Regions from separate parts of the Peribacillus sp. NPDC006672 genome, predicted to be linked through region 3. Evidence: riboswitches for the same ligand, from Rfam matches in the RefSeq annotation. Region 3 holds a riboswitch; each other region holds the start of a gene.
What was found. A riboswitch is a leader RNA that binds a small molecule or an ion and turns the genes downstream of it on or off. The one in region 3 is predicted to bind cobalamin.

Region 1: it holds a riboswitch for cobalamin, as region 3 does, so the genes downstream of both, ACQKKK_RS05510 (ribonucleoside-diphosphate reductase subunit alpha) here and ACQKKK_RS13395 (energy-coupling factor ABC transporter permease) in region 3, are expected to answer to the same signal.
Region 2: it holds a riboswitch for cobalamin, as region 3 does, so the genes downstream of both, ACQKKK_RS23515 (FecCD family ABC transporter permease) here and ACQKKK_RS13395 (energy-coupling factor ABC transporter permease) in region 3, are expected to answer to the same signal.

The regions. Positions count from the first base shown of each region.
Region 1 is NZ_JBNNOR010000002.1:433,694-442,060, reverse strand. It holds gene ACQKKK_RS05555 (sensor histidine kinase) at 1-249, shown strand, start outside; gene spx (transcriptional regulator Spx) at 308-703, opposite strand; gene modB (molybdate ABC transporter permease subunit) at 952-1,605, shown strand; gene ACQKKK_RS05540 (GNAT family N-acetyltransferase) at 1,567-2,046, opposite strand; gene ACQKKK_RS05535 (hypothetical protein) at 2,163-2,654, shown strand; gene ACQKKK_RS05530 (cold-shock protein) at 2,853-3,050, shown strand; gene ACQKKK_RS05525 (hypothetical protein) at 3,119-3,286, opposite strand; gene ACQKKK_RS05520 (flavodoxin domain-containing protein) at 3,406-3,843, opposite strand; gene ACQKKK_RS05515 (ribonucleotide-diphosphate reductase subunit beta) at 3,815-4,867, opposite strand; gene ACQKKK_RS05510 (ribonucleoside-diphosphate reductase subunit alpha) at 4,914-7,211, opposite strand; cobalamin riboswitch at 7,350-7,529, opposite strand; gene ACQKKK_RS05505 (manganese-dependent inorganic pyrophosphatase) at 7,823-8,367, shown strand, end outside.
Region 2 is NZ_JBNNOR010000022.1:46,040-54,406, reverse strand. It holds gene ACQKKK_RS23545 (PadR family transcriptional regulator) at 32-361, shown strand; gene ACQKKK_RS23540 (HAAS domain-containing protein) at 364-1,125, shown strand; gene ACQKKK_RS23535 (L-cystine transporter) at 1,207-2,595, opposite strand; gene ACQKKK_RS23530 (DUF4179 domain-containing protein) at 2,831-3,958, opposite strand; gene ACQKKK_RS23525 (sigma-70 family RNA polymerase sigma factor) at 3,955-4,521, opposite strand; gene ACQKKK_RS23520 (GNAT family N-acetyltransferase) at 4,836-5,348, shown strand; cobalamin riboswitch at 5,457-5,644, shown strand; gene ACQKKK_RS23515 (FecCD family ABC transporter permease) at 5,836-6,915, shown strand; gene ACQKKK_RS23510 (heme ABC transporter ATP-binding protein) at 6,912-7,679, shown strand; gene ACQKKK_RS23505 (ABC transporter substrate-binding protein) at 7,707-8,367, shown strand, end outside.
Region 3 is NZ_JBNNOR010000007.1:136,404-144,770, reverse strand. It holds gene ACQKKK_RS13410 (energy-coupling factor ABC transporter ATP-binding protein) at 1-797, opposite strand, end outside; gene cbiQ (cobalt ECF transporter T component CbiQ) at 816-1,592, opposite strand; gene ACQKKK_RS13400 (energy-coupling factor ABC transporter substrate-binding protein) at 1,579-1,890, opposite strand; gene ACQKKK_RS13395 (energy-coupling factor ABC transporter permease) at 1,892-2,635, opposite strand; cobalamin riboswitch at 2,812-3,008, opposite strand; cobalamin riboswitch at 3,212-3,401, shown strand; gene ACQKKK_RS13390 ((2Fe-2S) ferredoxin domain-containing protein) at 3,553-3,921, shown strand; gene cobJ (precorrin-3B C(17)-methyltransferase) at 3,936-5,591, shown strand; gene ACQKKK_RS13380 (sirohydrochlorin chelatase) at 5,610-6,515, shown strand; gene cobK (precorrin-6A reductase) at 6,512-7,282, shown strand; gene ACQKKK_RS13370 (precorrin-8X methylmutase) at 7,295-7,942, shown strand; gene ACQKKK_RS13365 (cobalt-precorrin-5B (C(1))-methyltransferase) at 7,948-8,367, shown strand, end outside.

The DNA.
Region 1 (8,367 bases), on a different contig from region 3:
ACGGATGAAGAACGAATCTGCATTGATGTACTGGACAGTGGCCGGGGAATCCCAAAACATGAACAACAATATGTGTTCGAACCATTTTATCGTGGTGAAAACAAAAAGTTGAAGGTACGCGGTTTAGGTCTGGGACTGCCATTCAGTAAGATGCTCGCAAAAGCGCAAAAGGGAGATCTTGTGCTTAAGGAAAGCAATGAACAAGGCACCACCTTCACGATCGTTATGAAGAAAGCGGATCAAATATAAAAAAGGGTTGTCCATTATCGGACAACCCTTTTTATGCGACTGTGTACATGCTAACTGATTAAGCCAATTGGCTGATTGCACGCCATAACTGTACATGACGGACCTGCCTTGGAAGGAAGCGTCCCATTTCTTCTTCATTATATCCAGCATGCAAGTTCTTATGGTCGAAAATGATCGGCCGGCGAAGTAAATCCGGGTTATCTTGAATAAGCTTGCAAAGATCATTAAGTGGAGTATTATTTATATCGATATTCAAGCTTTTGAATTTTTTGGAACGGGTTGAGATGATTTCATCTGTTCCGCCTTCCGTTTTACGTAAAATCTCTTTTATTTCTTCAATAGAAAGAGGTTGGGAATATAGGTTGCGTTCATTGTAGGAAATTTCGTTTTTCTTAAGCCAAGATTTTGCTTTACGACAGGCTAAACTGCTTGGTGTAGTATAAATTGTAACCATTTAAAATCGACTCCTTCAAAATTTTAAAGTTTATTGGAATGAAATTATTTTTATATTTGTGATACTCTTACTTTAACGTTCCTATGTGTCAGCAAGATGTCAAGAAAAATAAACTTAAAAGTTATTTCAAAAGGAAAGGGAGAAAATGAAATGCAATCTGCCTTTAATGAAAAAAAAAGCGATTCGGTAATAAGGATGAACAGGGACCTGCATAGGCTGATATTTTACATGGATGTGCGGATAATACCATGACCGGGGATTTTTGGTCACCTGTCAGGCTATCGATACAGGTAGCGGGACTAGCGGGTATCCTTGTTTTCATTTTAGGGATTATCCTGGCGCGAATGATGGCAAAAAAGCAATTCAGGGGAAGAGTCCTGTTGGAAACAGCATTTTTATTGCCGCTCGTTCTGCCACCTTCTGTCGTAGGTTTTTTATTGATTGTGATTTTTGGGAAGAATGGAATGCCAGGCCAATTCATTGAAAGGGTTTTTGATCAGCCCTTAATGTTCACTTGGTGGGCGGCGGTCATTGCATCCACCGTGGTAGCTTTTCCGCTTATGTATCAATCCGCTAAAACAGGCTTTGAAGGTATCGATGAAGAAATCGAAAATGCAGCAAGAGTTGACGGGGCAGGCGAGTGGAGATTGTTCCTTTTTGTATCCCTTCCATTGGCAGTCAGATCCATCGTCACAGGTGCCATATTGAGTTCTGCACGTGCATTGGGGGAATTCGGGGCAACACTCATGTTTGCCGGAAACATCCCCGGACAGACACAGACCATACCAACCGCGATTTATGTCGCCATGGACTCCGGGAATATGACATTGGCTTGGCTATGGGTTGCTGTGATCATCGTCATCTCATTTATGATGCTTTTTGTCGTGACGTACATAAAATGAATGCTGTTTCTCAAATATGCTTATGAAAAGATGAGGTGCGGCTTCTTTGTCTTCTTTATGGATGAAGCCGTTTTTTTCATATAGCTTCCGTGCAGGCAGGTTCATTTTACCGGTCGAAACGGATATCTTTTCCCAGCCGCCTTGTAATTGAAGATCATTCAGAAGGGCATCCGCAATACCCTGACGAAAATAATCGGGATGAACGACCATTCTGCAAATCCGTATTAGTCTATTTTCTTTTGTATAGGATACCGCTCCAACCAAGGCATCACCTTCTAAAAAGCATATGAACGATTCATTACAATGTATGAATTGTTCATATGTTTCCAATAAAGGAGGGATATCGGCAAAGCCGATCAAATCCGCTTCCACCTTATAGGATTTTTTTTGAAGTTTAAAAAGCTGCTGGCCAAAATCGGAATCCAAGTCCCGAATTTTCATGATCAAATCATATCACTTCCTTTCATTACATTATAAAGGAAAAGGGAGATTATTGTTTCTTATCAGTCTGTGTTATAATCGACAAACAATATGAACTAATGAAATGAGGAAGAAATTTGTTAACATTTGAAGAAAAATTGAGCATCATTGAAACTTTTCCGGAATTACAGCGAAAAGACGTTTCATTGGGGCGTGTGAATTTCCATTACCCAGAAAGTGCCCAGGAGAAAAAGATAGTCGTTCAGCATTTGCATCCCAATGGAAATGGATTCGTTTACGCTGGCCATATGAGAAAAAAAGATACTGACCGTAAAGGATTTATCAATATCCGTGACTATAATGAAGCGGAATTAAAAGAATTGATCCAAAAAAGCATGGATTATCTTTCTGAACCTCCTGTTGAAATCGAAGAAGAGGAAAACGAGTTCGCTAGGTTGGAAGGAACATGGATTGGCCGTGAAAAGCAAGAGCTTTCACTTGAAAGGGAAGACCAGCTTTGGAACGTGTATTCAGGGTCGAATCTTGAGGAGTGTTTCGAGAGTCCAGTAGAGGCGGAGCGCTACTTATTGGACGAAGGTTTCCGTCAAAGCAAGAAGCGGAAAATGTAGAATTTTAGGATAATTTGTCGGTGGAATTACTACGATAATCTTGTTTTTTTTGGATTTTCCATGATATAATATGAGTAATTATTTTTGTTCGGAATAAGTTTGATAGAAGGATTTACTGTTATAGGATTCCTCTTGAAACATTATCCAGAACCAAAAATAGTAATAAAATGGATTTTTCCAAACACAGGAGGAACTATCATGGTACAAGGTAAAGTAAAATGGTTTAACGCAGAAAAAGGTTTCGGTTTCATCGAAGTTGAAGGCCAAGACGATGTATTCGTACATTTCTCAGCTATCCAAGGCGAAGGCTTCAAAACTCTTGAAGAAGGCCAAGAAGTTTCTTTCGAAATCGAGCAAGGCGCTCGTGGACCACAAGCAGCTAACGTTCAAAAATAATTGAACACATATAAAAAAAGACTCCGATACTGGAGTCTTTTTATTTTTCCCTGTAAGGGAAACCACGTTTATTCTTCATTTTTTTCGGCCATTCCCCTTAATGCTTTGTCCAATTTTTCTTCGATTCGTTTAGAACGATTATAATGCCCTGCCAGGAAAAAAACGATGAATATAACGAATACGACAAGCACTAACATAAACAGGATAGGGAGGAGCTGGACAATATTATCAGTCATGGTATATCTCCTTTTTTCCATCATTATACTTCATGTTTACCCTTACTATGATATTGGATGCCAATTTTTTAAAAAAACAACTGAAAGAAGGGACATGCGAAAATGCATATCCCTTTCAGTCAGTTCTGGAATAGCGAGGCGAACTTTTGAAGCCTGGGCAAGTCTGATTCTTGATACATCTGTTCTATCTTCAGTGTTACCAATAACTGGCTCTTGGCAAATAACATGTCACGGAAATGATCGACCGCCCCGCAAAAATGATTGTAGTTTGTTTCACCAGTCCCGAAGACTCCTGTTTTCAGATGAGCAATAGGCAGCTGCTCCAGTTCTTTGTAAAGGGCTGCTGATTTGGCAGGCAGCTCTCCATTTCCCCATGTATAGGTACCGACGATCAATGCATCGTAATCCGGCAATGTACGTAAATCGAATTCATGCATTCGAAATAGTCCAGCTCCAGGTAATAGGGAAGCGATGGCTTCAGCAAGAGCTTTTGTATTTCCTCCGGCAGAATGGTAGACAATGGCAACTTTATAGCTCATCGAATCCATTGCTGGCATTTACTTGACTGTAGGTCCTTGATTTCTGTTCGAAGAAATCGGTTTTGGTAAGGCCGATTGATTCATCATCGAACGTTTTGATCCATGGCATCGGGTTTTCGCTATACTCTTTATACAAGTTTTCAAGGCCTAGCATACGTAACCGTTTGTTGGCGATATATTCGATGTATTCATTGAACTCTTCCAAATCGAGATCGGCTTTGGTTTGGATATCTTCAAGCATATATTCAGACCATTCCTTTTCGAGTTCGACGGCTTTTTCAATCGTTGTATAGATGAATTTCGTGTTTTCTTCATTATTTAACTCTGGATATTCATACATCAAGATTTGAACGAGCATTCCAATGAAATCGAAATGGACCATTTCATCGCGATGGATATAGGATATCATCGTAGCCGAGCCGGTCATAAGGTTCTGGCGTCCTAAATTATAATAGAAGGCGAAAGCCAGATAGAAATAAATCCCTTCGAGGTTCGTTGAATGGATCAGTGCCTCGAATAAATGCTGAGGGCTTGGATCGTCCACGAACTTTTGATAGGCATCCACGATCGGTTGATTACGCTTAATCACTTCCGGATGTTCTTTAATGCGGTCGAAAAGCTGTTTTTGCTTGCCTACCGGTATCAGGGAAGCAAGGATATAGGAATAGGATTCATTATGGATGGATTCCTGCTGGGCCATGTTTGCCAGGATAGCTTTTGCCGCAGGATCCTTTATGTACCGAAGGATTTCTACTAAAGTAGGCGTTTGTAGACTGTCCATTCCAGCAATCATCGTAAGGATATCAAGAAAAGCGTCCTGTATATCTTCGTCCAATTCTCCCCACTGCTTTTTATCCTGAATCATGTTCACGCTCGAAGGCTTCCAAAAGTTATTGATGAGCTGTGTATAGGTATCATAGAATTTCTCATACTGAATATCGTTCCAAAGGAGAAAGCCTGAAGCTTCTCCTTTGAAAACACCGGTCGCTTTAGTTGGATGCGTTGGTTCCAGCATCCGGATCTTTTTTATATGATTGGTCATTCGTGAAAACTCCTTTAAGAATAGATTACTAAGGTTATGATCGTCGTTAACTAGAACAGCTTTCGCAGGCATTGTCATATTCGGAAGAAGTCGAACGAACATAATACGTTGATTTCAACCCGGATTCCCACGCCGTTAAATGGATATCCAATAGGACCTTCGCTTTGATTGTGTTGTGTACATACAGATTAAAGCTGATTGCCTGGTCAATATGGCGTTGGCGGGCTGCATTTTGCCTGATGCTCTCCAGTTGGTCCAAATTAAAGCGGGTCTTTTTATAATATTCATACGTATTTGGCGTCAAGCCTGGTGCGGTCACCTTGAATTTGAAGTTTTTCTTTTCTTCGTAAAATTCAATTTCATACAAAGGATCAATTCCATCCGTTGAATTACCGATCTTAGCAGTCGATGAATTGGGGGCAATAGCCATTAAATATCCATTACGGGTACCGTGTTCCTGCACATTTGCTTTTAAATCCATCCATTTTTGATCTGTATAGTCACGAAGTTCGAAATATTCCCCTGTATGCCAATCTGATCCTTCGAAATATGGGTAGGATCCTTTTTCCTTGGCCAACTCGTTGGATGCTTTGATTGTTAAGTAAGCGATCTTTTCGTATAAAGCATCGGCATAGTGAACAGCCTCATCCGATTCCCAATAAATATTCTGAGTGGCAAGTAAATGATGCCATCCAAACGTTCCTAAACCAATTGCCCGGTAACGTTTGTTCGAGATGGATGCTTGCTTGACCGGAAGATTATTCACATCAATGACGTTATCCAGCATCCGGATCTGAATGGGAATTAACCTCTCCAAAACATCGCTGCTCACCGCACGGGGCAAGTTAATGGATGATAGGTTGCAGACAACGAAATCGCCGCTTTTACGGACCACAACGACATCTCCATCTTCTGTTTCATATTCATCCGTGATCGTCGAAGGGCTTAAGTTTTGAGCAATCTCCGTACAAAGGTTAGAACAATAAATCATGCCTTTATGTTTATTAGGATTCTTCCGGTTCACTTCATCGCGATAGAACATATATGGTACGCCTTCTTCTAATTGAGAAATCATGATGCTTTTCATGATGTCCATCGCATTGATTTTTTCAAAGCTATAGTTTGGAAGTGTACCATTTTCTGCGGCCTCGACAGCAAGTGCATAATGATTCCTGAAGCTTCCTTCGCCTTTCTTCTCGTCATAAAGATCTTCAAGTGAGAATCCAAGGGTTTGCTTGACGGTATGCGGATCGAAAAGATACCATTCTTTTCTGTCGCGTACAGCCTCCATGAACAAATCAGGAATACATACACCTGTAAAAATATCATGGGCTTTTAATCTGTCATCCCCGTTTTGCGTCTTCAAATCAAGGAAGCTCATGATATCTTTATGCCAGGCATCCAAGTAAATCGCGATGGCACCTTTACGTTGCCCCAATTGATCGACACTGACAGCTGTCTGGTTGAATAGTCGGATCCAGGGAGTAGTGCCGGAACTGTTTCCAGAGAAACCTCGGATATCAGAACCAAGCGAACGAATCTTACCAACGTAAAGACCTACACCGCCGCCGAATTTTGATACTTTTGCGGCATCGTAGTTAGATAGATAGATGCCGTCAATGGAATCTTCAATTGCGTCGATAAAACAAGAGCTTAACTGTCCATGCGTTTTACCTGCATTGGATAGAGTAGGCGTCGCAACAGTCATATAAAGGTTGGACATAGCCCAGTAAGCTTCTTTTATAAGTTGAAGGCGATGCTCCGTTTTTTCCATTCGCATGATTTCCATCGCGATGATCATGAAGCGCTCTTGAGGCAGTTCGTAGACCTTGTCTTTTTTGGGGCGGGCTAGGTAGCGATCGTTTAATAAGTAGATGCCTATGTAAGAAAATAATTTATCCTTTTCCGGGTCGATCACCGAACCCAATTCCTCAATTTCCGCTTTCGTATAAGAAGCTAGCAGTTCTGATTTATAAATGGGATAACGCTGGCCTTCTGAAAGTTGGGAGAGTTCCGTGATCAGTTCATAGAACGGGCCATAACTCATGCCTTCATAACCCCGATTGGCCTGTGCATCCCTATACATCGTATTCAATAGTTCTGCTGCAGCAACAAACGTCCAATCGGGAGCATCTATATCCACACTTTCAAGAGCGAGCTGAATCAGTTTTTTTGATGCCTGTTCATCGGTTGTGTCACTTTTGCGATCAAGCCATTTTATAAAACGCTTTTTGAACTTTTCCATATCGAGACGGCCTTCGAATTCCTTTGATAACATCTCAAGCTGGATTGAATTCGTTTCGGTGTCATTTTCGCTTATGGTAGAGTTATATGTTTGAGTCATTAATAATCCTCCTTGTAAACTTCCGTTAAAATAAAAAAACCGCCCAATGGATTGAGCGGATCAAACGATAGAATAAAAGAACCATGAAAAAATAGCCATTATACTATCGTTTCATCATCTCAATCCCCGAAGAATAAGAAACGTGAAAAAATCAAGGCAGGTCTCCTGACTCATGATCATCCTACTTTGAGTCCTTCCCATATAGAGAGCTATACAGTGGTTTCTCATTTCGTCACATTTACAGTTGCGGGGACAGTTCCGGGTTTACACCGGATTCCCTTTTCAGCCATCACTGGCACCTTGGATTATAAAATATTCTATATATAGTTATTATTGTTGTTTATGTAATCAATATCTAGTATTTCTGCTTATATTATCGTAAGCCATATACGATGATAATTCAACTAATATATTTGAAAAAAACCAACCCTTATCTATTGACAAAGTGAATGTAGAGGGATAGAGAATGAAAGATTTTATTGGGGAATGGGTAATTCGAGCACTGAATTTACGGGATTTTGTGTTAAAATAAAGTGTATAGTAATGGTGACTCTCCCTTATTGCGATAAGGGGATTCGCGGAAAAATATTTATGAAAAAGGAGATAAAATCTTGGAAAAAGTATTAGTTTTTGGACATAAAAACCCGGATACAGACACAATCTGTTCAGCAATCGCTTATGCAGATCTTAAAAAGCAGCTAGGAATCAACGCTGAACCAGTTCGTCTGGGTGAAGTGAATGGTGAAACTCAATATGCGTTGGACCAATTCAAATTCGAAGCTCCCCGCCTTGTGGAAAAAGTGGCAGGGGAAGCGGATGGCGTAATCCTGGTCGACCACAACGAACGCCAGCAAAGTGCAGAAGATATTGACCAAGTCCGTGTGCTGGAAGTTATCGACCATCACCGTATCGCTAACTTTGAAACAAGCGATCCTTTATATTACCGTGCGGAACCAGTTGGCTGTACGGCAACCATTTTAAATAAAATCTATAAAGAAAACGGCATTGAAGTCCCTAAAGCAATCGCCGGACTTATGCTATCTGCCATCATTTCCGATTCTTTATTGTTCAAATCCCCGACATGCACAGATCAAGACGTTGCAGCAGCTATGGAACTGGCTGATATTGCAGGAGTCAACGCTGAAACATATGGCTT
Region 2 (8,367 bases), on a different contig from region 3:
ACAAGATAAAGGGGAAGGTGATTCAATATCCATGACATCAACTCAAATGCTTAAAGGGATTTTGGAAGGTTGTCTGTTAGCGATCATTAAAGAAGGGGAGGTTTACGGGTACGAATTAGCCGAAAAGCTTGGGGGATATGGGTTTGATTCTTTAAGTGAAGGTACCATTTATCCATTATTAATACGTATGCAGAAGGAAAAATTAGTAATTACGACTTTAAAGAAATCAACAGCAGGTCCTAGTCGGAAGTATTACTCTTTATCTGAAAAAGGCGAAAGCGAACTGGAAGTCTTCATTGACCGCTGGAGTAAGCTAAGTTCAAATGTAAATAAAATAGTGAAAAACAAAGGGGGAATGTAAAGGTGCTTGATGTTAACAAAGCGTTATCCAAGGAAAGTCAAAACTTTTTAGAGAACCTCAGATTATACCTTTTTTCAAGTGGAAAGAAAACGGCTGAAATCGAGGATATCATCGAAGAGCTAGAGGTCCATCTTCTTGAAGCTGAAAGGAATAAAAAAAGCGTGGAACATATCGTAGGCAGAAGTCCAAAAGAATATATGGAGCAACTTTCTGATGAAATGTCTGTTGATTTTATGGGATGGCTGAAATATATAGTGATGATTTTAATCGGGGCATTTTCTTATTGGATTATTTCAAAAGCTATAAATGGTGGTATTGAATTTTCATTGTGGGAAATCATCGGTTATCCTTTGGCGGGAATCCTTTCAATAATCTTTTATATGTTATCTTTTAGGTATATGGCTAGTCATAAATTATCCAAGGTAAAGCAAGGTGTACTCCTATATGGACTAAGCATGATCTCGATGGCGTTATTTGCAGGTTTATTTTTGGTTAGTGAGATTTATAGCACAACGTTTATTGAATTTGAAAACACAGGTAATATTATTGCTGTAATACTGGCCATTTCGATATTCATTCTCATATCCTTTTGGAGCAAATCCTGGGTTTCCATCATCATTCCGATACTCCTTTTTGCACCTGAATTTTTATTGAAACAGACCCATTACCAAGGGAACGTTAATTTGATACTGAGCAGTTTGATAACGATGCTGGGTATACTTATTTATTGTGGATATACGATCAGGAAAACGAAAAGCAGTTGAAGTGATTATTATACAAGTTCATTAGCCTATACAAAAAAAGCACCAGACTTCCCATGACAGGAAGTCCGATGCTTTTTTCTTTTACATTTCAGCTTCTATTTTCAAAGATGATTCTTCGCTGAATTGTTGCTTATCCAGGTCGCCCGTTATTTTACTGGTCAGAATACCGGAAGTCATGCTTCCGCTGACATTCACAGCCGTTCTTCCCATATCGATCAATGGCTCGACGGAAATCAAAAGTCCTGCCAAGGCAATCGGCAAGTTCATCGCTGACAATACTAGAATAGCAGCAAAGGTTGCTCCTCCACCTACGCCTGCAACCCCGAAAGAGCTAATAGCTACAATAGCAATTAACATGGCTATAAAGGATGGCGTAAGTGGGTCGATTCCCACTGTCGGAGCGATCATGACCGCTAACATGGCCGGATAGATGCCGGCACAGCCGTTTTGACCAATCGACAAACCGAACGATCCAGCAAAGTTGGCAATTCCTTCAGACACCCCTAGTTGTTTCTGTGTTTGGATGTTCAATGGAAGTGCTCCTGCACTTGTTCTCGAAGTGAAGGCAAACGATAATACCGGGAAGGCTTTTCGCAAATATACCATTGGATTCAATCCTGCAAGCGTCAGCAATAACAAATGAATAAGGAACATGACAATTAGGGCGACATAAGAGGCTCCTACGAATTTCCCTAATTTCAGGATAGCGTCCAGATCACTTGTCGCTACCGTCTTAGTCATGATCGCCAAGATTCCGTAAGGTGTTAAACGTAGAATTAACGTTACCACGCGCATGATGATGCTGTGCAATGTATCTACTATTTTAGCAAAAAATTCAGCATGTTCAGGTTGCTTTCTTTTGACCCCTAAATAGGCAATCCCAAGAAATGCAGCAAAAATCACAACAGAAATAGTTGAAGTCGGACGGGCTCCAGTTAAATCCAGAAACGGATTTGACGGAATCAATTCAAGGATTTGCTGCGGCATCGTTTTATCTTGAATCGTACCGTATGTTTCCGTTATTTGATCCCCACGGCTTAACTCTGCATCTCCTTGCTCAATTTGAACGGCTTCCAAATTGAATACAGTTGCCGAGGTGATCCCCACCGCTGCTGCAATCGCAGTCGTTCCAAGCAGGATTCCGATGATCAGGACACTGATCTTTCCGATATTGCTGGTTAGTTTCAATCTTGTAAATGCCGATAAGATCGAAATGAAGACAAGCGGCATAACGATCATTTGCAGGAACTTAACATAGCCTGACCCTACAATGTTAAACCAATCGACCGATTTAACGATCGCTTCTGACTGGGGTTCATAGAAATACTGTAAAAGAAGTCCGAAGACAATCCCTAAACCAAGTCCAGTAAAGACCCTTTTTGTAAAAGAAACATGTTTCTTATTCATGTAAAATAAAACGCCTAAAAGAACGAGCATTATAGCAAGGTTTAAAAACACATATCCAATCATATCTATTCCTCCTAATTCCGATTAACCAAATGTGAATAATGAATATCTGAAGACTATGATACATCATCTGTTGATTTTTTACCAGAAGAAAATAATTTATTTTTGACTTTTGAAGGGATTCATGTATATATCCATATTCACGAACTGGATTAGAAGGAACAATAAAAAGGAGGCATACATGAACCTTTTCCGCTCTCGGATCAAGGGTTCAGTATACCTCTTATAGTTGAAATTGTTATTTCTTCAAATCAATCATGATATCATCCAATACAAACTCTTTAGGAGCATTTTTTTGTTTTGATGGGAAGGATGACACCTTTTCTTCACCATCTTCTGTTATGGTTACTTCCCCATGGTTCTCTGAGGTGAAATTACGTAACGACAAATGAGGAGTTGCAATCAGTTTCGTAGCATTCTGATCAATTTTTTGGAAGGTTTTACTCCAGCTCATATTATAGGAACCCAAACCCATTCCCCCGTTGCCTTGACCAGAGTAAACATTTCCTAAGTCATCTTTAATGGTCAATTCAACATAGACGTCATCCCACATGTTTTTAACCAAGTCGGAAACTTCTTGATTGTAGTGAACGACAAATGACATCGGTGATATCGCGATTTTTTCAACGGAAACCTTTACTCCATATTGATCTAAACTTTTATTGATGACCTTTTCGTTGCTTTCGGTTGCCTCTAAAGAGAAGGCAAAGTTCCAATTTCCTTTTATCTCTTTATCCATGTCGGTAACACTGATGCTGTCTATATCCCAGTCTATATTTACCTTATCTTCTTTAAGATCTTCTAAGTTACTAGCCGTTAATAAGCCTACATATTTTTTATCAGCTACTTTTGTAACTCCATCCGATCCTGCTTGGGCTTTCATTTCTTTTATATTCGGGCCGGGAATATAGAATGATCCATCCCCCAAATCTTCTTCGCTTTCAATAGTATAAGTGATGGTTACCGTTTTTCCGTCATAAATGGCGTCATTTATCGTGAAAGTAAGGCCATTGCTTTTTTCGGTAAGGCCAATTTCATTGGAGTAGGCCTTATAATCACCGTAAAGACCCTTTCCAGTATTCTTGTTATCATCATTTCCATTACCTAAAAAGCTAAAAATATCTCCTATTAAAGGAATGCTTTTAGCAGAAGCGGTAAACGAGAATCCAATCGTTGCGGTGGATAATCCGAATATAATGGAAGCAGCCAATACATTCTTCTGCCAACGCTTCATTTTTTTCTTCTTGCTTATTGATTTTTTGAGTGATCTTTTGATTTTGGCTTTTTCTAGTTCGGTGACTTCCATTTCCTTAAATTCAGTTTCGTCTATGTCCATATCATTTAATAATTCATAAATATCCTTCATACGAAGCTTCCTCCTAACTTAAGATTCGTAGCTTTTTGACTTAGCTTCTTTTTCCCTCTATAAATACGATTGTCTATTGATGCTTTGCTCAACCCGAGTTTTATCGATATATCCTCATTTTTCAAACCTAGAAAGTACTTCATAATAAAAATATCCCGATCAACAGGTTCTAAGAGATCGATTAACTGAAGCAGTTCTTTTCTGTCTTCCAATATAATTAGTTCATCTTCTACAGATTTTTCTGAATCTACTTCTGTGTAACCTGACGTAAGCTCCATTTTCTTCATGGCTTTTCTGTAGTAATCAATCGCTTTAAACTTAGCGATCGCACAAATCCATTTTCTGAAATCTGTTTTATCCCCATGGAACTTTTTCGAATTGTTCCAGATTGAGAGAAAAATATCATTGATGCATTCTTCAATAATTCCGTCGTTCTTAAGGGGGGAGAGAATTTTATATGTGACCCCCTTGATTAATGGCAAATAGGTATCAACTATAAATTCCAATGCATCCTCTTTTTGGCGTTGCAGCCGCTCGATAAAATTTCTTTCGGTAGACTTCATGATCATGATTCCCCTTATTTTTTTGTAAAAGCTTTTACACCTTATACAACGTATGTAAAAAGATTTATTCTCAACTATTTGTGGAGTGGGTATGATGGGTTCATAGCATTTGGAATGATATGGTATTGAGAGTAGCACGATTTATCAGTTTGTTACAGTGTTATCCAAATGAAAGGTATGCTGACAGCAGTGAAAGATCAAAAAAATATTCTTTATCCATTTATCAGGAAGGATAAGCCCTTGGTTTTATTGAATGATAGGTATGGAAGATATCAGCTCTTATATGCTTAGCGTTTTTGGAAAGGGATGAAGGAATGATGGATATATACATTGATAGGCTTAATGAACAGGATGCACAAGAGTTATTTAAATTTGAGTGCAATAACAGAACATTTTTTGAACAAACGGTCCCAGGCCGGGGAGATGATTATTATAGCTTTGGAACGTTTGAAGTCAGGCATAAGGAATTATTAAAAGAACAAGAAGATGCAATATCTTCTTTTTATCTGATTAAGGATGGTTCAGGCACTATCGTCGGCAGGATTAATCTTGTGGATATCGACCCCATTAATGGTACGGCCCATGTCGGTTATAGAATTGGGGAGAAGTATACGCAAAGGGGAATAGCGAATAAAGCGTTAAAGCTTTTGGTTAATCTTGCGCCGGAATTGAATGTGACTCAAATACATGCCAAAACGACAAGCGACAATTTGGCCTCTCAAAAGGTTTTAGTGAAAAACGGTTTTGAACGGACTTCGATTAATGAGAAAATTAGTGCGGATACCGATCAAAAGCTAACATTCTACCATTATAGTAAGAACCTATAAATCCATATTCCTCTATTAATAGACGGCATTCCCATTTTTTAATTGAGAAAAGATGGGGAGTATACTATACTAACGTTGTATTAATGTTTGGGAAATTTTGCGAGGAATTCATATATTTGCCGCTGGGTGCCTTTGTGTGAACAAAGGGTAACAGGGAATCGGGTGTAAATCCCGAGTGGTCGCGCCACTGTAACCAAGGAGTTTTCTTTCAGGATGTCACTTGACAGTCAGTCAGGGAAGACGAAAGGAAATGTTGATCTGGAAGCCAGGAGACCTACCTAGTAGGCATCACCAATTTTTCCTTCGCTGAGAGGAGAGGTGTTCGAGAGAGAAAAGACGGACTTAGGTCCTTCCGTATTTTTTTTGCTTATACTCGTAACTCGATTCTTTGTTAAAAGGATGGGGTTTTTTTGTGTTGTTTTTTTGAAGGAGGAGTTCATCATTGGGAGAGTCATTGATTAGAAGCTCATTGAAAGAGAGCGGGGATGTGCTTGAAGAACCTCATTTTGAGAGAAAAGCCAAACGCAGGTTTCGTTTCCTGCTATTTTTCTTGCTGTGCATCCTTTTATTATCCGTTACATTCGCTGTTACCCTTGGGCCAGTTAAGATGTCAGCAATAACAGTGTGGAAGATTGCCTTAGGGCATCTGCCTTTTCTCGGTGATTCTTTGGAGGTGAATTGGAGTATCGCACAAGAGCGGATCATTTGGGATATCCGTCTGCCCCGTGTATTGCTCGGTGCGGTGGTAGGTGCAGGATTATCCGTAGTGGGTGTCGTCATCCAGGCATTGGTGCGCAATTCACTTGCAGATCCGTATATTCTGGGCATTTCATCTGGTTCCTCTGTTGCTGCAACCCTTGTCATTCTCTTTGGGGCGCTGCCTATATTCGGACAATATGCGTTATCATTCGGTGCCTTCCTGGGGGCCATGGCTGCGATGCTTTCCGTTTATTTATTGGCTCAAGTGGGAGGGAGAATCCAAACGACAAGGCTATTATTGGCAGGTGTAGCCATTTCGATGATCATGTCGGCTGTCACTAATTTCATTGTCACACTTGCACCAAGAGATTCAGGCATCCGTGAGGCGATGTTTTGGATGATGGGCAGTTTAGCAGGTGCAAAATGGGAATACATACCGATTCCAGCAGTTGTGGTGCTTGTGGTTTCCTTGTTCCTTATCGTACAATCCCGCTCCCTCAATATCTTATTGATGGGCGAAGAAGTCGCCGCGACGCTTGGAGTCAATATGGAAGCCTTCCGTAAAGTTCTGATCATCATTACGTCCCTTGTTACGGGGACCGTTGTGGCTGTAAGCGGTTCGATTGGGTTCATCGGTTTGGTCGTACCGCATTTATCCCGGCTATTGGTCGGGACAGACCATAAACGAGTTCTTTCATGCAGCATATTGATTGGCATGATCCTCGTCATTTGGTCAGATGTATGTGCCCGGCTAGTCCTGGCACCTCAAGAACTTCCGATTGGCGTTGTCACCGCACTGTGCGGAGGGCCATTCTTCATTTGGCTTTTGCGGCGAAGTTCATATTCATTTGGAGGTGGGGGCAAGTGAAATTAGCAATTGAAGAAGTGTCTTATTCAATTCTGGACACTCCTATCATTGAGGATATATCTCTACATATAAAAACTGGGCAGTTCGTCGGGCTGATCGGTCCGAATGGGAGCGGGAAATCCACTCTATTAAAAAATGTTTCCCGGATTGTGGAGCCGCATACGGGATCTGTTCATCTGGACGGTCGTGACCTTTACCGGCTTTCACCGAAACAAACAGCCCGGGAAATGGCGGTTGTCAGTCAAGAAACATCCCTGACCTTCGACTTTAGTGTACAAGAGATGGTTTGGATGGGACGGCATCCTCATAAGCGGTTATTTCAGGGAGATACTTCGACAGATAGACGAATCGTCAATCACGCTTTATCTCGTGTCGAAATGAATGGATTTGAAGACAGGAGTTTCATGAGCTTGTCGGGTGGTGAGAAACAACGTGTCCTCATAGCGCGCGCCCTTGCCCAGGAAGCGAAAATCATCATCCTGGATGAACCAACGAATCATTTAGACATCAGGCATCAGCTCCAATTGCTGGACCTTGTAAAAAAACTGGACATTACCGTCTTGACGGCCCTGCATGATATAAATTTGGCGTCCATGTATTGTGATCATATATACGTCATCCAAAATGGCAGAGTAATCACATCCGGAACACCGGAAGCTGTATTGACGACAGAAATGATAAGGAAGGTGTTCGGGGTGGAGACGGAAATCGGCATACACCCCGTCACGCAAAAAACGCATATCACCTTTTTAGCACATATATAAAATAACAATAGATACGAGGGGTAATATATGACTGGTTACCGAAAGATTTTATTAAGCATCAGTTTATTGGCAATGATGATATTGGCTGCTTGCAATAACTCCGAGGAAGCTTCAAAGGGCGGAGGCAATCAGAGTGAAAAAGGTGGAAAAGAAAAGGTGGTCATCACAAATCTGGGTCATAAATTCACCTATGCAGAGGCCCCCAAACGGGCCGTTTCGCTAAATCAGCATGCGACGGAAATCATGCTTGCATTAGGATTACAGGATTCAATGGCAGGTACGGCTTATTTGGATGACGAAATTTTGCCGAAATATAAAGATGCATATGAAACGGTGCCTGTGCTTTCCAAGGAATACCCATCAAAAGAAGTTTTCTTTGAAGCTGAGCCGGATTTTGCATATGCAGGCTGGAAAAGCGCCTTTACGGAACAAACGTTAGGAACCGTCCAAGAGCTAAAAGAAGCCGGAATCAATACATATATCCAAGAGTCTTCCAATACGTCAACACCGACAATGGTAGATGTGTATAAAGATATTGAGAATATTGGCCGTATCTTTCATGTAGAAGAAAAGGCAGCGGACCTCATCGAAGAGATGCAACGGGATATAAAAGAAACTACAGTAAAAATCGAAGCGGCAGGAAAGCCCAAAAACGTTTTCGTATATGACAGCGGTGAAGAAGTTCCGA
Region 3 (8,367 bases):
CTTGGGACAAGGTCTTTTTCTGAGGGTATCCTTGATTTAAGAAGGGCTTGAAACATTTCAAAAACCCACGGTTTCTCCAGATGTGCCCTCATCAGAACGTCTTCATCATGAAAAACGGATACAGGGTCCCCTTGGTATATGACCTTACCATCGTTCATGACAACGACTTCATCAGCCCATTGATAGGCCAAATTAACATCATGAGTTGATAGAATTATCGTTTTGTCAGGGTGGTGAATACTGTCCAGCAGAGACATGATTTGTCGGGAGAAATAAGGATCCAGTCCAGAGGTAGGCTCGTCCAAGAGCCAGACATCGGGTTCCATGGCTAGTACCCCTGCAATGGCGACACGCTTTTTTTGCCCTAAGCTCAAAAAATGGGTGGGTCTGTCCTTCAATTCCGTTACTTCCGTTTGAGCCATCGCCCATTGTACTTTCTCGTGGACTACATTTCTTTCCCATCCTAAATTCATCGGTCCAAACGAAATATCCTGTTGCACATTAGCGGAAAAAAGCTGTGAATCGGGATCTTGAAAAACGATTCCGACTTGTTTTCTTAATGATAATAATGCTTTACGGTCATATTTAATTTTCTTGCCCTTATATCTGATTGTTCCTGATGTTGGTTGTAAAAGACCATTTAAATGGAGGAACAGAGTTGATTTGCCGGCTCCATTATTGCCTAATAATGCAATCTTTTTACCTTGTTGAACCGTTAGTGAAAGATTTTTTATAGCGAACGTTCCATCTGCGAATTGATGGGTGAGGCCCTCTATATTAAAAATATGCTCTTCCATTTTTAAATTGCCTCCAATTTATATATATCCATAAATAAAGATTAAGCTTCCTAGTATGATAATGGCGATCAGCCAATTGCGGGAGGAATAGGTGTAAGTATCATCGATATATGATAGGTTCTCCTGATATCCTCTTGCGTTCATGGCCATCGTCAATTGCCCAGAGCGCTGGAATACTCCCAAAAATAATGATGAGATTAGTAACCCGAGAGATCGAATGCCTTGCCTTATCGAGCCATATCCAAGTCGTGAAGCTTGTGATAGGTGAATGGCCACAGCTGTATCTAAAAAAATAAAGATGAAGCGATAGGTCAATTCTATTAAATCGATCAATAAGGATGGCACTTTAAGTTTTCGCAGCACGGATAGAATGACGGTAATGGGTGTTGTTAAGGTTAAGAAATATAAACAGCTTATACTGCCAAATACGACAGTGGTCAAATTGATGGCTGTACCAATGCTGTCATCACTGATGAATATTTGCCAGTTTCCGACTTCCCAGGACTGCCATATATTAGATATCGGAGTGGGTTTACTTGTAAAAGAGAAAAGGATGGTAATTGTACCTGATAATATAAAGAACCCCGGTAACAAGAGTAATTTCAGATAATAAGAAAGTGGGATTCTTGCCGCAAAAATGATTAAAGCACTCATCACCGTAAAAGTGATGAGCGAAACGGCCATATCCCTTACACTTAAGGAAAAAAGCAAAAGGGAGAGTGCAAAAATCATCTTTTCCAACGGATGTACATCCTTTAGCCCATTGAAATAGGCATATTTATCAATGAGCAACATGCTTGGATTCTTCGGGCATTGCTTGTTTGGCTTGCTTATTCCTTTGTCTCATTACGCCAATGAAATATCCAATGAAACCAGCTCCGATTGCAGCTTGCAGCGCAAATAATAAGCTTTCTGTTTCTGCACCTGGCGGCTCCCAAATACTGTTGAACCATGGCTTATATTCCGGATGGATTTTAGTGATGGCCTCTTCAGCTTCGCCGTCTGCACCGCCAAATTCCGTTCCTTGTTGGGTGATTAACGGTATGGTTGCAAGAATGACGACCAGGAAAAGCAGCAGTAAACTTTTTTTCATATTAACGGGCCTCCTTAGATAAAACTCGCAGCAATTTCAATTCGCCTAGATTGTATTTTTTTAAGAAATTCATCACAACGACTGTCAATAATCCCTCGCTGATTGCCAGGGGAATTTGGGTCAGGGCAAAAATCCCTGCAAACTTAGTAAATGAGGCCATGAATCCCCCTACCTCGGATGGAAAAGCAAGAGCAAGTTGAACGGAAGTTACCACATAGGTTCCTAAATCTCCAAAAGCAGCTGCCAAGAAAACGGCAAGAGAAAAAGACCACCCCAATTTAGTTGCGCCCTTGAAGACAAAGTAAGCAATGAACGGTCCGCATACAGCCATGGAAAATGCATTGGCACCTAATGTCGTCAATCCTCCGTGAGCCAGTAATACAGCTTGAAATAACAGAACGATGGAACCCACGACACTCATGGCCAATGGTCCGAATAATATGGAACCCAAACCAACTCCTGTAGGGTGTGAAGAACTTCCCGTAACGGAAGGAATCTTCAGGGCCGATAATATGAATACAAATGCTCCAGATAGGCCGAGTATCATTTTTGTTTCCGGGTTTTCCTTTACTTTGGACCTGATGGACCGGTAACCCAAGATTAAAAATGGAAGGGTAATGGCCCACCAGAATATGGCCCATTCAATCGGTAAAAATCCCTCCATAATATGCATGGCCATAACTCGTTTTGGTACAAGAAGCAGTAAAACGACAAAATAAAGAATTTTCCAATTGGCTTTTTTCATTCTTTCTCCTTTCAGCACTTTTAATTTTTTTGAACAAGGCTTTTGAAGAAAAGCGGCGCACAACATAAAAAGCACTTCTCTAAAAAGAAAGAAGTGCGTAATGAACAGGAATTCCTCAGCATAAACCAACCACGGGCTATTCTGCCTGATCCGCACACCCATCCTCGTAGGTTGAAACAGTTTCACGCTTCATGGCAGGTCTCCTGGCTTTGGTTCATCATCCCATTACATCCTTCCCATCTCATTTGACAGTGGATTAACCTTAAGGCAATAGGACTTCCCTTTACAGTGGCGGGACCGCTCCGGATTTTCACCGGCTTCCCTTTTAAGCTGAATTTCCGAGAAATTCAACACCATAAAACTTATGTAATTATTTTGAAAAATCTCGTTTAGTTTATCATAAAGAAATAAATCCAGCTACACTCTCTTTTTTTTTGGGGGGACTAATAACGCAGAGAAGCGAGGCGTGGAGCTGGATTTACCCTATTAAACTTTTCTAAACAGTCGGAATAAACTTTGAATTTTGCTAAAGTTGTTATATGATAGATAAAGTTAGCTAGAAATGTATAATAAAACCAAATATTTCATTTTAAAAGTGCTCTTGTGTGAATTATCAAGAGATAATAGGGAAATCGGTGAAAATCCGATGCAGCCCCCGCTACTGTAAACGCTGATGAAATTGTCGATGACCACTGGCTTAATGCCGGGAAGGGACAAAGTAAAATGAAGCGTAAGCCAGGAAACCTGCTTTTGAAATTGTATGATACTTTTCGGAGGGAAAGGTAGAAGGACTATGACGATTTTGGGAGATTCAGCATATTTGCTGAGGGCTCCTCATTCATATAGTTTTTTTAAAACCTTAACTCTTATGTTAAGGTTTTTTATTTTGCCTTTTCCCTGAACTCAGGAGGAAGAAGATGACTACTTGGAACTTGAAGGGTACAAATACGCATCTGTTGATTTGCAATGGCAGCAGTTGCATGAAAAAAGGCGGGGAAGAAGTAACCCAAGCGATTCGCGATGAAATTACTTCAAAGGGAATGGATATGAAAATCCATACAACCAGGACACGCTGTAACGGAAGATGTAAGGACGCCTGCGTTGTGATTGCGTATCCCCAAGGGAAATGGTTTCGGGTGGATACCCCTGATTACGGTCGGAAGATTGTAAATAATATTGATGATGGGGAGTTTGTGCCCCAGATGATCTACCAATTCAGTGATGGGGAAATGACCCCTAATCCAGATTTTCCTGCTCATACGGGTATTTCAAAGAACAAATCGTAAAAGGAGATGTCTTAATGAGTACTAACGGTAAATTATTCGTCGTCGGCTTTGGGCCAGGGAATTTTGAACACATTACCAAACGCGCTGTCGAAGCCCTTCAAGAAAGTGACTACATCATTGGTTATAAAACCTATGTTGAACTCATTCAGGGACTGCTTACAGATCAAACGATTATTAGTACGGGAATGACTGAAGAGGTATCACGTGCTCAGGAAGCAGTGAAACAAGCGGAGCTGGGAAAGAAAGTGGCTGTAATTTCCAGTGGTGATGCCGGAGTTTACGGGATGGCAGGGTTGGTTTATGAAGTATTGATTGAAAAGGGGTGGAAAGAAGATACTGGAGTGGGCATTGAAGTCATCCCTGGTATTTCTGCAATCAACTCTTGTGCGTCTTTACTTGGGGCACCTGTCATGCACGATTCGTGTACCATCAGCCTCAGTGATCATTTAACGCCTTGGGAACTTATTGCTAAAAGGGTTGAAGCAGCTGCGATGGCAGACTTTGTCATTGCACTTTATAACCCGCGTAGCGGCAGGCGGACTAGGCAAATTGTTGAAACACAGAACATTCTCCTTCGCTACCGTTCGCCCGATACACCTGTAGGGTTGGTGAAAAGTGCATATCGCGATAGGCAGGATATTATCATAACCAATTTGAAAGATATGTTGAATCACGATATTGGAATGTTGACCACCGTCATTATTGGTAACTCATCCACCTTTTTATATGATGATAAAATCATCACACCAAGAGGCTATCAGAGGAAATATACTTTGAATTCGGAAAAGCAACCATTGAAGCCGCATCAACGTCTGCAAAAAGAAGCGGAACCGTGGGCATTAGATCAAGAAACGGCATCTATGCAGGAAGCGTACACCGAGTCGACTGGCGGAGTTGGATTGCTTACAAAAGCCCCAGAAAAAAAGCGCACTTCTTTTGAAGTGGCAATGGAAGCACTCATAAAAGTTAAGGGTCAAACAGTCCAGCAATCAATTACGCCAGCTGTTCAGCAAAAAATTGAGTCGGTATTCGAGCTTGCCGTTAGCCCAGGTGTGGCGAACAAGCAATTTACTCCCAAACAAATGATGACACTTGCAGAAGTTGTTGGAGAGAAAGGAACGATGGAATACACGCCAAATCATAAAATCGTTTTAAAGATTCCTACAACAGATCCAGAGGTTATTACTGGAAAATTGCAATCAGCAAACTTTTTATTATCACCAATTGGGGATGTACTGACATTAAAAGCCTGTGATTTCTGTGATGGTGAAAAAGCGGAATCCATTCCTTATGCGGATGAAATTCACCGGGTGCTTGGCGGAATGAAAATGCCTAAGGAACTGAACATCGGTTTTAATGGGTGTGGAATGGCTTGTTATAGTGCTGTAATGGATGATATCGGGATTGTCTTCCGAAAAGGGAAGTTCGACTTATTTCTTGGAGCTAAGCCGGTTGGAAGAACAGCCCATCCAGGTCAGCCGGTTGCTGAAGGCATTGAACCGGAACAGCTTGTTGAACTGATTACGGACATTGTCGAGGAGTATACGCAAAATGCCCATCCAAATGAGCGCCTTTTTAAATACTTTAAACGTGCAAAAAAGATTCAGAGTTTTTCTTATCAGGACATTGCTCCCAAAATAAACATAGAGCCTGCGCCTTGTGAAGACTAATTAAGAGGGGGAAAGTAAATGAAAGCAGTTTTGTTCGTAGGACACGGAAGCCGCTTGGCTTCAGGAAATGAAGAAGTCCTTCACTTTATTAAAAATATGATTTCGGCAATGGATGACGGCTTTTTGGTGGAAACGTGCTTCTTGGAGTTTGCGACACCGAATATATCCAAAGGTATTGATAATTGTGTTAAACGTGGGGCTACGGAAGTTATCGTCATTCCGATCATTTTGTTGCATGCAGGACATTCGAAATTACATATCCCAGCTGAAATAGAGGATGGGAAAACCAAGTATCCAGAAGTGAAATTCACATATGGTCAAACGATCGGGGTCCACCATGATGTATTGACGATCCTGACAGATCGTCTTGAGGAAGTCGGATTCGATACATCCTCGGAACAGCCTGAGACAGCGATTTTGCTAATTGGCCGAGGTGGCAGTGATGCTGATGCAAATAGTGATATATATAAGATTTCACGATTATTATGGGAAAAATTAAACGTGAAATGGGTCGAAACAGCCTTCATGGGTGTAACGGACCCACACGTGGATGAGGGGATTGATCGATGCATCCGGTTAGGGGCAAAAAAAATTGTGATGCTGCCATATTTCCTTTTCACGGGTGTGTTAATGGAAAGAATGGAGGATATGCTGAAAGGCTATCAAGCGCAATATCGTGATCGAGAATTTATTTTGGCGAAGTATTTTGGGTATCATCCAACCTTACAGAACATTCTGCAAGAACGTGTAATTGAAGCTAGCGAAGGCAGATCAAGTGGGGTACGTGATTTGGAAAACTATCGTAAACATGTCGAAGAACATGGACATGCCCACCATCATCATCACGATCATGATCACGACCATCACCACGACCACGACCATGATCACGACCACGATGAGCAAGTGGTGGAGACAACAAAATGATTTTGTTCTTGGCGGGTACAAGTGATGCAAGGGAATTAGCGATTGAGATGCAGCAGGTGGGATTCAAGGTTTTGGCAACTGTTGTAACCGGGTCGGCGGCGAAGAGTTTGCAAGATGCAGGAATATCCACCCGGATTGGCCGATTAACTGCAGAGGATATGACATCTTTAATTTCTGAAAAAGGTTTTCAGGCTGTAGTTGATGCAAGTCACCCATTTGCGGAAGAAGCGTCCAAAAACGCCCTTAACGGAGCAAAGGCAGCAAATGTTCCATATATTCGTTATGAGCGTGAAAGTCAACGGTTTCAGAATGACAAATTGATAGTTGTCCGTGATTATGAGGAAGCTGCCAAGCTTGCCGCTTCAAAAAAGGGAGTCATCATGCTTACGACCGGAAGTAAAACCTTAGCGGTGTTCGCAAAAGAATTAGTAGGACTCGAGAATACCAGAGTCATAGCAAGAATGCTGCCACGCATTGACAATATGGAAAAATGTTCGCAGCTAGGCATAGAACAAAAAAATATCGTTGCGATTCAAGGTCCATTTTCCAAAGAATTAAATAAAGCTCTATATAACCAGTATGGCGTCACATTGATGATAACGAAGGAAAGTGGCAAGGTCGGTGCGGTTGACGAGAAATTGGAAGCCGCGTTGGAATGTGGAATAGAGACGATTATGATATCGCGACCAAATGTCGACTATCAAAATGTCCATTCCAGTTTTGATCATGTCATTGTCGAGTTGAATAAACAGCTAAATGAAAAATAGGAGGAATGCAAGATGGATTTTAAAACGGATTTTAAACCACTAACGGTAGACCCAGACAAAATATATGATTATAGCTTTGCAATGATAGCTGAAGAAATGGGTCATCATGATTTTTCCGAAGATGAATGGAAGATCGTCCGCCGGGTCATTCATGCTTCAGCGGATTTTGAATTGGGAAGAAGTGTCATCATCCATCCAAATGCCATTCAAGCTGGTGTGGAAGCCATTCGCAAAGGCAGGCATGTCATTGCGGATGTGCAAATGATCGAGAGCGGTACAGGAAAAAAAAGATTTCAAAAACATGGCGGGGACGTGCATTGCTATATTTCAGATCCAGATGTGATGGTCGAAGCCAAACGTTTGAATACGACTAGAGCGATCATTTCGATGCAAAAAGCCGTAAAGGAAAATGAAGGGGGCATTTATGCCATTGGCAATGCACCTACAGCTTTACTTGAGCTCATTCGCCTTATTAGAGAAGGGATTGCAAAACCGGACTTAATCATTGGAATGCCTGTTGGGTTTGTTTCTGCAGCGGAATCTAAAGAGGAACTCGCTAAGATCACAGAAGTTCCATTCATTACGAATATTGGCCGAAAAGGTGGAAGTACTGTCACTGTTGCAGCATTGAACGCGATTTCCCTTTTAGCTGATAGTTAAAAAATATGGAAAAGAGAGTAAAAAAAGACCCCTCACAAATGCGTCATGGATATACGACAGGGGCATGTTCGACTGCCGTGACGAAAGCGGCATTGACCGCCTTGATCACGGGGGATGCGCTGGAGGAAGCAACAATTTCCTTGCCTATCGGCCGAGATGCCACTTTCACTATTGAGAAATATAATATATCGGAAAATGCGGTTAGTGCAGAAACGATAAAAGATGCCGGAGATGATCCCGATGCCACCCATCTGGCACATATCATTTCTACTGTCAGCTGGTCCGATGTACCTGGGATTATCTTGGATGGAGGGACTGGTGTGGGTCGTGTTACCAAACCCGGGCTTCCGGTTCCGGTAGGGGAAGCGGCCATTAATCCTGTACCGCGCAAAATGATTTTAACCACTGTGCAACAAACATTGGAA